DNA from 4 places in the Staphylococcus sp. GW821-FHT11H10 genome. Region 2 is predicted to be linked to each of the others. Evidence: riboswitches for the same ligand, from Rfam matches in the RefSeq annotation. Region 2 holds a riboswitch; each other region holds the start of a gene.
The links. Region 2 has a riboswitch for S-adenosylmethionine ahead of AC1RRU_RS04815 (methionine ABC transporter ATP-binding protein). Riboswitches for the same ligand answer to the same signal wherever they lie in the genome.
Positions count from the first base shown of each region.

Region 1: another riboswitch for S-adenosylmethionine. It lies ahead of AC1RRU_RS04755 (MetQ/NlpA family ABC transporter substrate-binding protein); the one in region 2 lies ahead of AC1RRU_RS04815 (methionine ABC transporter ATP-binding protein).
Region 3: another riboswitch for S-adenosylmethionine. It lies ahead of AC1RRU_RS09360 (aminotransferase class I/II-fold pyridoxal phosphate-dependent enzyme); the one in region 2 lies ahead of AC1RRU_RS04815 (methionine ABC transporter ATP-binding protein).
Region 4: another riboswitch for S-adenosylmethionine. It lies ahead of metK (methionine adenosyltransferase); the one in region 2 lies ahead of AC1RRU_RS04815 (methionine ABC transporter ATP-binding protein).

Region 1 covers NZ_JBXARC010000005.1:118,628-121,826, reverse strand. Annotated here, with positions in the region: gene AC1RRU_RS04760 (aspartate aminotransferase family protein) at 1-735, opposite strand, end outside; gene AC1RRU_RS04755 (MetQ/NlpA family ABC transporter substrate-binding protein) at 977-1,792, opposite strand; SAM riboswitch class I at 1,905-2,011, opposite strand; gene AC1RRU_RS04750 (hypothetical protein) at 2,159-2,584, shown strand; gene AC1RRU_RS04745 (LPXTG cell wall anchor domain-containing protein) at 2,784-3,199, shown strand, end outside.
Region 2 covers NZ_JBXARC010000006.1:2,009-5,207, reverse strand. Annotated here, with positions in the region: gene AC1RRU_RS04835 (arsenate reductase family protein) at 1-294, shown strand, start outside; gene gcvH (glycine cleavage system protein GcvH) at 410-790, shown strand; gene AC1RRU_RS04825 (toprim domain-containing protein) at 982-1,368, shown strand; gene AC1RRU_RS04820 (thioredoxin family protein) at 1,361-1,657, shown strand; SAM riboswitch class I at 1,715-1,820, shown strand; gene AC1RRU_RS04815 (methionine ABC transporter ATP-binding protein) at 1,905-2,930, shown strand; gene AC1RRU_RS04810 (methionine ABC transporter permease) at 2,923-3,199, shown strand, end outside.
Region 3 covers NZ_JBXARC010000017.1:21,647-24,845, reverse strand. Annotated here, with positions in the region: gene AC1RRU_RS09370 (phytoene/squalene synthase family protein) at 1-50, shown strand, start outside; gene AC1RRU_RS09365 (phytoene desaturase family protein) at 58-1,566, shown strand; SAM riboswitch class I at 1,646-1,753, shown strand; gene AC1RRU_RS09360 (aminotransferase class I/II-fold pyridoxal phosphate-dependent enzyme) at 1,833-2,993, shown strand; gene AC1RRU_RS09355 (D-lactate dehydrogenase) at 3,026-3,199, shown strand, end outside.
Region 4 covers NZ_JBXARC010000035.1:5,639-8,837, reverse strand. Annotated here, with positions in the region: gene AC1RRU_RS12055 (hypothetical protein) at 1-555, opposite strand, end outside; gene metK (methionine adenosyltransferase) at 650-1,846, opposite strand; SAM riboswitch class I at 1,962-2,072, opposite strand; gene pckA (phosphoenolpyruvate carboxykinase (ATP)) at 2,238-3,199, shown strand, end outside.

The DNA of each region.
Region 1 (3,199 bases), on a different contig from region 2:
AGCAATTAGAATACCATGTTCACGGCATAACGCTTCTAATGCCTCAAAGTAACCATCTACAGGTTCTAATAGACCTCCGTCACCTTGGATTGTTTCTACAACTATACAAGCCACTTCATCCGCTGGCACATATTTCGCAAACATTTCTTTTAATGGTGCAAGATACTCTTCAACTGTATTTGCATTTGGCTGCTCAAACATCCCTCTATATTTATCAGGGAATGGAATATGATAAAATCCATTCAATAATGGTCCATAGTGTTTGCGCATATTTAAACTAATGGCAGACATGGATAATGACCCAAATGTTGACCCATGATATGCATTTGTGAAACTAATAATGTAAGGGCGCCCCGTATAAGCTCTCGCAAATTTAATAATACCGTCATTCGCATCAGACCCACTTAATCCAAACGTTACACGCTTTTCATAGTCACCTGGAGCAATTTCACATAGCTTTTTAGATAATTTTACTGCTGGTTCATGATACATATATGCTGGTGTATAATGAATAAATTTCTCAGCTTGTTTCTTAATCGCTTCAGTAACTGGTTTAGGTGCGTGTCCTACATTTTGTGAACTTGCACTTGATAATAAATCAATATATTCTTTACCATCCACATCTACTAGTGTCGCACCATAACCATGGTCAATGGCTAATGGATAGTATTTTATTCTCCCTGATGCGGCGAAGTATTTCCCATCTTCATTAATTAATTCCTCTGCTTTACTCATATCGGCTCATCCTCCCAAGATAGACCATCCCTTTTGCTTCCCTCTATTTGAAAAGTTCTACGGCCCTCTAAATAAACACTATTTAAGTGATAATATTCAATATATTACTAATAATTGTCAGATTTGTAAATATTTTCTGAATAATCAAAAATAATTAAAGTTTATAATTTTTGGTATTTATTATTTTTTTTTAAAAAGAACCCACAAAGCTATTACTTTGCGGGTAGTTTAATATGGATAATTATTTACTTTCGTATGGAATTACATCGTCTCCATATTCTTTCTTAATATAATCTTTAATTTCTTTCGATTGCATAACTTTTAATAATTCTTGGAACTTTTTATCTTTTTTATGTCCTTCTTGTACAGCAATAATATTGGCAAACGGAGATGATTTACCTTCCATAACAATTGCATCTTTAGAAGGTTTCAAACCATTATCGATGGCATAGTTAGAATTCATAATCACTGCTGCTCCTTCACCGTTTTTATATGTCTTTGGTAAAAACTCAGCCCCTTGTTGATGATTGAATTTTAAATTCTTTTTATTTTCAGCGATATCTTCAAACTTAGCATCTTCAATTTTGACACCTTTTTTCAACTTAATGAGACCTTCATCTACAAAGAATGATAAAAATCGTCCTTCTTCCGCTGGATTATTTGAAACATAAATCGTTGAACCTTCAGGAATATCTTTTAGATTTTTATATTTTTTACTGTATACGCCCATTGGAGTTGTAAATACTTTACCTAATTCTTCTATTTTATATCCATGACTCTTCTTTTCAGCTTTTAAATAAGGTACATGTTGGAAGAAGTTCGCATCTACATCACCTTTATCTAATAGTTTATTTGGCACTTTATAATCATTTACCTCTTTAACTTCTAAATCATAACCTTTTTTCTTTAATTGTTCTTTAGCTTTCTTCAACACATCTCCATGGGGTGCAGGTGAAGCAGCAACCGTGATTTTTTTATTATCCTCTTTATCTTTGCCACATCCAGCTAATACAATAACTAAAACTAAAATACTTATAACACTTAACCATTTTTTCATGTATATCGACACCTCTTTTTTAATAATGATTCAATTACACTTCAACTCTTAAATAGTTAGAAGACATAAAAAAATACTTTCTATTATTTAAGAGAAAGTATCGATACACTTTCTCTTATCTCTTAAAGTATTGTCTACTTTATGTGAATTAGCACCATTTCGTTAAACGACGGTTGCTGGGCTTCTTAGGGCACATCCCTCCACCACTCTTGATAAGAGTTAACAAGTTTTATTGAATTGTTATTATATTAGCATTGGATAGTGTTTGGGTCAATATCATTTTTTAAATATTCTAAATTTTTAAAATGTGTGATTTCCTTCATCATAGGGAATAGCTTGTTAAACTCATTTGAAGGATGGATAATTATGATACGATACGGCTACCACTTTCTTAGTGCATTACTGATTAGCATTTTATTATTGCTTATCATGTTTACTATAGATGTCGTAACACACACGACGCACCTAACCTTGTTATTAATCAATATCGATTTCATTGCTGACCCAAATCAAACACCACTGATTTTAGAACTATTGATTCATATTGTCATTGGATTTTTAATTTACATCACATTTCTAATTATTTATAAATTTTTCAAACCTTTTTACAAAATAAGTTATTTATTACTGATCATCATTTTTCTAATATTATATCCATTACTTATTCTATTGGCACAACGTTCATTTTTTCAATTTAGTTGGACAGAATACGGTTTATGGATGATTGCACATTTGATTTTCACTGTTTGCATGGCATGGTCTATCCCTTACTTTTCTAAAAAGAAATGGTAAGTTAGCATCATTAAATTTAGTATCACGATTACTTATATTCATAAAAACTTTAATATTGTAAATCTAACTTTACAAATATGTCATTCTTTAAGCTAATTTAAAGTTTCAATATGGTTTACTTTAAACCCCTATTTTAATTAATTCTGAGTGTTACACTAAGGCTGTAAAAGATAAATAATGAAATGGGGTTTTCATTGTGATGAAGGTTTCTCTATTTGCGTCAACACTTATTTCAAGTACAGTATTATTAACTGCTTTTAGTGGACATCAAGCTTTTGCTGCTGATATCGTTACTAAGAATAACGCACAAGAAGTTGCTTCAGAGGCGTTATCAAATAGTGGAGGTAATCCAGATTTACAAAACTTTGGAAAAGTAATCGACAAAGGGGACTATTTTGAAATTAAAAGCCATAATAAAGCAAATGCTGGTTTAGGGGTTTATAAAGTTCATAAAAATGGCCAAGTCGAATATAAAAATGATAAATATAGTAACTTTAATCAACTTCAAAGTGGAGAAACATATGTTGAACACGGTATTGCAAATGCTGCTGAATTAGATGATCTAAAGGAAGAAGCATCTAAAATTAATTCTGTAGATTGTGCGCGTGAATTAAA
Region 2 (3,199 bases):
GATACACATGGCGTAAGTTACGAACCAATTGATATTGTACAACACACACCAACTAAAAAAGAGTTTGAAGAAATTATCGATAAAACAGGTGTAGAGGTTAATAAATTATTTAATACCCATGGTGCTAAATATAAAGAACTAGGGTTAAAAGATAAATTAAAAGATTTATCAACTGATGAAAAATTAAATTTATTAGCTTCAGATGGCATGTTAGTTAAACGACCATTAGCTATTGCTGGAGATAATATCACATTAGGATTTAAAGAAGATCAATACAAAGAAATTTGGTTATAGTTTAAAATTACAAATTCTAATTATATAAATTATTGTAACTTTTTGTTTTAATAGTTGAATGAAAACTTACGGTATGGCATCATTAAATTGTAATTAATTTTAGGAGGGGATTCTCGTGGCAGTACCGAGCGAATTAAAATATTCTAAAGAACATGAATGGGTAAAAGTTGAAGGCAACACAGTAACAATTGGTATTACTGAATACGCACAAGGTGAATTAGGTGATATCGTATTCGTTGAATTACCAGAAGTTGATGACGAAATCAACGAAGGGGATACTTTTGGTAGTGTAGAATCAGTTAAAACTGTTTCTGAATTATATGCGCCAGTATCTGGTAAAGTTGTTGAATCAAATGAAGAATTAGAAGATAGTCCTGAGTTTGTTAACGAATCACCATATGAGAAAGCATGGATGGTTAAAGTTGAACTTAGCGATGAAAGCCAATTAGATGATTTATTATCAGCTGATCAATACAAAGAAATGATTGGTGAATAATTAATTTAAACTCCTTGATTGCGGTCATGGAGTTTTTATTTTGCCTATTTTTTGTAAATAATAATCAACAAATTTTAAAATTTATACTTTGTTGATATAAAATGTTAAGTAATCGTAAATAATGTTTAATCTATTAGCGTTATGTGAAAAAGTAACTGATTGTTTATTATCGACTTAGAAGGTGGATTATCATGGCAATTTTAAATAAAGTTATTATTGTTGAAGGCAAATCTGATAAGAAGAGAGTACAACAAGTCATCGCTGAACCTATAAATATTATTTGTACGCATGGTACAATGAGTATTGATAAATTAGATGACATGATTGAAACATTATATGAAAAGCAAGTCTTTGTTCTAGCAGACTCAGATGACGAAGGTGAAAAGATAAGAAAATGGTTTAAACGTCATCTTAGCGAATGTGAACATATCTATGTGGATAAAACATTTTGTGAGGTAGCTAGATGCCCAAAGAATTATCTTGCGCATGTATTGAGTAAACATGGTTTTACAGTTCGTAAAGAGAAACGTCTAATTCCTAATTTAACGACTGAAAGGTTAGTAATCATGCATGAGTAAATCTGTAGAAATAGAAGATATTTGTGAGAATTTTAATAAAGAAAAACATCTAATTTTTGGATACACACCGATGTGTGGTACTTGTAAAATGTCAGAGCGAATGCTAGATATTGCGAATGAAATACTACAATTACCCGTTAAAAAAATCGATTTGAATTACCATCCTAAATATAGTGAGCGTAACAAAATTATGTCAGTTCCTGTTCTAATAGTAATGAATAAAGATATAGAAATAGATAGAATCTATGCTTTTCAATCTGTTCCTTATTTGTTAGAAAAGTTAAAATAATTATTGACGAAATTATAGTGCAATGGTAGGATATAAATTAATTAAATAGTGCGAAAATTCTTATCAAGAGAGGTGGAGGGATGTGCCCTATGAAGCCCGGCAACCGTCTAGTTATAGAAATGGTGCCAATTCACATAAAGTTGATTACTTTAGAAGATGAGAGAAAGATGAATCAATGCTTTCTCAACTTTGCTAAAGTGAGAAAGCATTTTTTAATTACATAATGATTTTTAAGGAGGCACTAAACGTGATTGAGTTAAATCAAGTTGTAAAACGTTATCACACTAAAGATAAAGATGTACTAGCAGTTGATAACGTTAACTTAAATATAGAAACGGGCTCTATTTTCGGAGTTATCGGATTCTCTGGTGCTGGTAAAAGTACGTTAATCAGAATGTTCAATAATTTAGAAGAACCTACTTCTGGCGATATTATTATAGATGGCGATAATATTAACAAACTTTCAAAAGCAGAATTAAGAAGAAAACGACAAAAAGTAAGTATGGTATTCCAACACTTTAATTTATTATGGTCACGAACAGTACTTCGAAATATCACGTTCCCTTTAGAAATTGCAGGGTATTCTAAAACCAAAGCAAATGAAAGGGCGAAAGAATTAATTGACCTTGTTGGTTTAAATGGCAGAGAAAATGCTTATCCATCAGAATTATCAGGTGGGCAGAAACAACGTGTGGGTATTGCAAGAGCTTTGGCTAATGAACCTGACGTCCTCTTATGTGACGAAGCTACAAGCGCATTAGATCCACAAACAACAGATGAGATTTTAGACCTACTGCTAAAAATTAAAGAACGTGAAAACCTTACAATCGTGATTATCACTCATGAAATGCATGTTATCAGACGTGTTTGTGATGAAGTAGCCGTTATGGAAAGTGGACGTGTAATTGAGCAAGGTAAAGTAACGCAAGTATTTGAAAATCCACAACATGAAGTTACAAGACGATTTGTGAAAGATGATTTGGATGATGATTTTGAAGAATCAATCAAACATCTAGAACCATTAGATTCAGATGCATACATTGTTAGACTTAATTTCAATGGTGGTAATACGACTGAACCAGTTGTATCTTACATAAGTAAAACGCATAACATTGATATAAATATTCTTGAAGCAAACATAAAAAATACCCGTGGTGGTTCTGTCGGGTTCTTGGTGGTTCATATTCCACATATTGCTGAAACAGAGTTTGAGACATTTAAAGAAGATTTACATCAGCAACATGTAAATGTGGAGGTGGTTAAGCATGGATAAATCTTATGGTGATATTTTTAAAGAGATGATTACAATGCCTAACGTCCAATGGCCTGAAGTATGGCAAGCCATTTATGAAACATTATATATGACTGTAGTTTCAACTATTTTCGCATTTATTTTTGGATTGATTTTAGGAGTATTATTATTCTTATCAGCTAAGAGTAATTCTAAAGGTGCTAGAGTCTTTTATAGCATCGTTTCATTTATTGTTAACTTATTCCGAGCGATTCCATTTATCATTTTAATCTTGTTATTAATTCCATTTA
Region 3 (3,199 bases), on a different contig from region 2:
GGAAAAAACATAAAATCTACCGCAATTTAAAGAAAAAATATAAAGATTAGGTCAGATATATGCAATATAGCAGTAGTAGGCGCTGGCGTTACCGGCTTAGCAGCTGCAGCACGACTAGCCGCTAAAGGTCATCAAGTTACAATATTTGAGAAGAATGAACAAGTTGGTGGCCGTATGAGCCAATTTAAGAAAGATGGCTTTACTTTTGATATGGGACCAACCATAGTGATGGTACCGGATGTTTATAAAGCCGTATTTGAAGAAAGTGGCAAACGCTTTGAAGATTACGTAGATATGAAGCCACTTACACATATTTTTGATATTTATTTTTCTGATAAAGATAAAGTGAGTGTATCAACTGATTTAGCACAACTTAGTCAAACGTTAGAAGCGACAGAACCAGGTTCTACTCAAGGTTTTATGCAATTTTTAACGGATGTGTATAAACGATATGAAGTGGCTCGCAAATACTTCCTTGAACGAACATTCCGTAAACCAAGTGAATTTTATAACCCATTGACGCTATATCGTGGATTAAAATTAAAGACATTTAATAATGCGAATCAATTAATAGATAATTATGTATCCAATGAAAAAATACGTAAGTTACTCGCATTTCAAACGTTATACATAGGTATTGATCCTAAACAAGGGCCTTCAATTTATTCTATTATTCCAATGATTGAAATGGTACATGGTGTTCATTATATAAAAGGCGGTATGTATGGCTTAGCACAAGGTTTACTACAACTTGGTCAAGACCATGGTGTTAAAGTAGAACTTAATGCAGATGTACAAGAAATCATTATTGACCCTAAATTCAAACGTGCAGATGGTCTACGTGTTAATGGTGATATTCGACGTTTTGACAAAGTGCTATGTACTGCTGACTTTCCATATGTGGCACAAAACTTAATGCCTGTGCACTCACCTTTAAAGAACTATTCTCCTGAAAAGGTAGATAACATGGACTATTCATGTTCAGCATTTTTAATTTATGCAGGTATTAATCGTCAATTACGTGATAAATTACATGTACATAATGTTGTATTTGCTAGAGATTTTAGAGGCAATATTGATGACATTTTTAGTGGTAAGATGCCTGATGACCCATCATTATATCTTTACTTCCCATCTGTAGAAGACGAAGCATTAGCGCCTAAAGATCAGACAGGGATGTATGTCTTAATGCCAGTCCCTGAGTTGAAGACAGGTGAAATTGACTGGAACGATCCTAATATGGTTGAAAAAGCGAAAGATGTCATTTATAACAAATTAGAAACGATTGAGGCACTTAAAGATATACGTCAGGATGTTGTATCTGAAACAGTATTTACACCGCTTGATTTTGAGAGTCGTTATAATGCCAAATTCGGCTCAGCATTTGGACTTATGCCAACACTTACACAAAGTAATTATTATAGACCACCAAATGTATCAAGAGATTATAAAGACTTATACTTTGCAGGGGCAAGTACGCACCCTGGTGCAGGTGTGCCAATTGTGTTGACGAGTGCTAAAATTACTGCCGAAGCAATGTTAGAAGACATAGAACACGGAAAATAAAGTAAAACTTGCTATAAATCTGAAAATTATAAATATTGACAATACTTATTGAACTGATACAATAAATATTAATTCAATAGACTTATCCAGAGAAGTGAAGGGATTTGGCCCAATGAAACTTCAGCAACAGACTTAAAAGACAAAAGTACTGTGCTAACTCCAAAGAGGTATGCCTCAAAGATAAGTGTCATAGTCATAACTAAGCTATATGTCACTATCAATTGAGAGTGATATATAGCTTTTTTAATTTGAAAAGGGGGTAAATAATGACAATTTCTAATAAACTAGCCAATATTCCTGATAGTTATTTTGGTAAAACGATGGGGCGTAAGGTTGAGCATGGACCACTACCGTTAATTAATATGGCAGTTGGTATCCCGGATGGCGAAACGCCTAAAGGCATTGTTGATCACTTTGCTGATGCTGTTCGAATTCCTGAAAATCAAAAATATGGTGCATTTCATGGTAAGGAATCCTTTAAAGAAGCAATTGTTAATTTCTATCAACGACAATATGGTGTTGAACTGCATAAAGATGATGAAGTGTGCATACTTTATGGTACTAAAAATGGTTTAGTGGCTTTGCCTACATGTATTGTTAATCCTGGAGAAAACGTGCTACTTCCAGACCCAGGTTATACGGATTATCTTGCTGGTGTCATGCTTGCTGATGCCAATCCAGTACCACTTAATTTGGAGCCACCACATTATTTGCCAGATTGGAGCAAAGTAGATGCACAAACATTAGCACGTACGTCACTCGTTTATTTGACTTACCCAAATAATCCTACTGGATCAACGGCTACTAAAGCAGTGTTTGATGAAGCAATTCAAAGATTTAAAGGTACGCATACAAAGATCGTTCATGATTTCGCGTATAGTGCTTTTGGATTTGATGCAAAGAACCCAAGTATACTTGCTTCTAAAGATGCAAAGGAAGTAGCAATTGAAATTTTTTCATTATCTAAAGGTTATAATATGTCAGGATTTAGAGTAGGATTCGCAGTAGGTAACAAAGACATGATACAAGCGCTGAAGAAATATCAAACACATACTAATGCTGGTATGTTTGGTGCCCTTCAAGATGCAGCAACATACGCACTTAATCACTATGATGACTTTCTAGATCAACAAAATGAAACATTCAAACGTCGTCGTGACACGTTTGAGAAACAATTAAAAGATGCCAATTTACCATTTGTACATTCTAAAGGTGGTATTTACTCATGGCTTCAAACACCACCAGGGTATGATAGTGAATCATTTGAACAGTATTTGTTGAAAGAACAATCGATCTTAGTGGCGCCTGGCATTCCATTTGGTGAAAATGGTCGTCATTACGTCCGTATTTCCCTAGCATTAGATGACCAATTATTAACTGAAGCGGCTAAACGATTAGCTTCTTTATCTTATTTATATAACGAGTAACAAGAAGTCACAAATAGAAAGGATGAAATTTTATGACTAAAATTAAAATAATGAGTGTACGAGATGAAGATATTCCTTATATTGAAGAATGGGCGGAACAAAATAATGTCGAAGTAGAGTTAAATAAAGAAATATTAACAGAAGATAATGTCGATGATGTTCAAGGATTTGATGGTTTATCTTTGTCTCAACAACATCCAATATCG
Region 4 (3,199 bases), on a different contig from region 2:
ACTAAATACATGCTCCATCATAGGCAATTCGTTAAATTGCTTATCACTTATACCTTGATAAACATGCCCTTTTAATAGTTGAGAATCTATAATATATAGACCTGTACGAGTAAGTACAAGGTGACTAATGCGTTCAATATCATTGAATTCATTACTTGGTAAGAAGATGTTTGCCATAATATGCATATCTTCAGGTCTAATACGTTTTTCTTTCACTAAACGATCTCTAATTCCAATTAAGCGCATATCTGTAACATATTCACTTTTGTTTTTTGAGAATAGTTTCAATGCATCAATTTCACGATCTTTACCGCTTACAGTTGCATCAAAATCTTCTTTTTGTTTAGTAACTTGCTTTTTATTTTGTATGCGTTCTTTCTCTAGGGCTTCGTCATGTGACGCTTTCATTTGCTTTTCTTTTAAGTCGTATTCTTCTTTTGTTTTCTGTTTAATATTGTTTTTACTTTTAAGTGTAACTAAGAATAATATTAAACAGATAATTGCAACTACAATTGCTACGATTAAACCAATTTCGATTGGTCCAAATGAATTCATTAAATCAACGCTCCTTTAATCTATCAGTAAATCTAATTATAATGGAAACTATCTATAATTTCGACAATTTCTTTTATATTATTTAAAGCGTTTATTAAGCTTGAACAGCATCTTTTAATACATTGACTTTATCTAATTTCTCCCATGGTAACAATACATCCGTTCTACCAAAGTGACCATAAGCAGCAGTTTGTTTGTATATAGGATGCTTTAAGTCTAACATTTTAATGATGCCTGCTGGACGTAAATCAAAGTTAGCTCTGACAGCTTCAACAAGTTGAGCCTCGGAAACTTTGCCCGTTTTAAATGTATCAATTGAAATTGAAACTGGTTCAGCCACTCCAATAGCATAAGCAAGTTGTACTTCACATTGGTCTGCTAGTCCTGCAGCAACAATATTTTTAGCTACATATCTTGCCGCATAAGCTGCTGATCGGTCTACTTTAGTTGGGTCTTTACCACTAAAGCAACCTCCTCCATGACGTGCATAACCACCATAAGTATCAACAATGATTTTACGTCCTGTTAATCCAGCATCACCTTGAGGTCCACCGATAACAAATCTTCCAGTAGGATTGATAAAGAATTTCGTTTCATTATCAATTAATCCTTCAGGAACTGTTGGGTATATTACATGTTCTTTAATGTCACTTTGAATTTGTTCTAATTCAATGTCATCCGCATGTTGAGATGACACTACAATCGTATCAATACGCTTAGGTTTATCTGATTCGTCGTATTCAACTGTAACTTGAACCTTACCATCAGGTCTTAAATAATCTAGAATACCATCTTTACGTACATCTGATAAACGCTTCGCTAATTGATGAGATAAAAAGATAGGTAGAGGCATATATGTTTCTGTTTCATTTGTAGCATATCCGAACATTAAACCTTGGTCACCGGCACCAGTAGCTTCAATCTCTTCTTCTGAAATATCATTTCTGTATTCAAGTGCTTTGTCGACACCTTGTGCAATATCAGGTGACTGCTCATCGATTGCAGTTAAAACTGCCATAGTTTGGTAATCATAGCCATATTTAGCACGAGTGTAGCCAATACCTTTAATTGTTTCTCTTACAACTTTAGGTATATCTACATAAGTTGATGTAGATATTTCACCTGAAATTAGAGCCATTCCAGTTGTTACAGTAGTTTCACAAGCAACACGTGCATTAGGATCATCTTTTAAGATTTCATCTAAAATGGCATCAGATACTTGGTCAGCAATCTTATCTGGATGTCCTTCTGTCACTGATTCTGAAGTAAATAAACGTTTATTATAAGTCATGATTTGCTCCTTTTATAACTATATTTACGAAAATTCTCTTTTAATTGTGAGCTCAAAAATAAAAGAGCCTTCTTCACTATTCAAGACAGAGAGAAGGCTCTTAAACGTCCATTCGCTCTTATCGTTCAGACGAGTATATGTCTGCAAACGGTTTGGCACCTTTCTTTAAAAAAAGAGGTTGCTGGGTTTCATTGGGTCCATGTCCCTCCACCACTCAGGATAAGAGAATCCGTTAAGAACTATACTACCTAATTCATTTATTAATGTCAATTTTGTTTTTACATGTTTTTTTGTCTTTTCCAGGTGGAATAATTACGGCATTATGTTATACTATTTTCATGTAAAGGCTTACAATATTGAATTTCTATAACACACGCTGGAGGGATTGGGTATGTCAGTAGATACATACGGCGAAACACCTAAAATTAAAAAATTATTGGAAAAAGAAAGCTCTCTTTTTCAGCTTTCAACAACTCAACTTTATTACAAAATTATGGATAATAATGAAGGAGAATTAACTGAACTTGGTGCTATCAATGCAAGCACAGGTAAATACACTGGACGTTCACCTAAAGATAAATTCATTGTTACAGAACCTTCTTATAAAGATAATATTCATTGGGGAGATATCAACCAACCTATCGATGAAGAAACTTTCTTAAATCTCTACTCTAAAGTTTTAGACTATCTTGATAAAAAAGACGAACTTTACGTTTTTAATGGTTATGCAGGTAGTGACAAAGACACACAATTGAAACTTACAGTTATCAATGAACTTGCATGGCATAACCTTTTTGCTCAAAACATGTTTATCCGCCCAGATTCTAAAGAAGAAGCTAGTAATATAAAACCTAACTTCACAATTGTTTCAGCACCTCACTTTAAAGCTGATCCTGAAGTTGATGGAACTAAATCAGAAACTTTTGTTATCATTTCATTCAAACATAAAACCATTTTAATTGGTGGTACAGAGTATGCTGGTGAGATGAAAAAAGGTATCTTCTCAGTAATGAACTACTTGCTTCCAATGCAAGATATTATGAGTATGCATTGTTCTGCGAATGTTGGAGATAAAGGAGACGTAGCCTTATTCTTCGGATTATCAGGTACAGGTAAAACAACTTTATCAGCAGCACCGGATAGAAAATTGATTGGTGATGATGAACACGGTTGGAATAAAAATGGTATTTTCAATATTGAAGGCGGTTGTTACGCAAAAGCAATCAACCTTTCTAAAGAAAAAGAACCTCAAATTTATAACGCGATTCAATACGGTACTATATTAGAGAATACTGTGGTTAACGAGCGTGGTGCTGTTGATTTCGATGATAATTCATATACTGAAAATACACG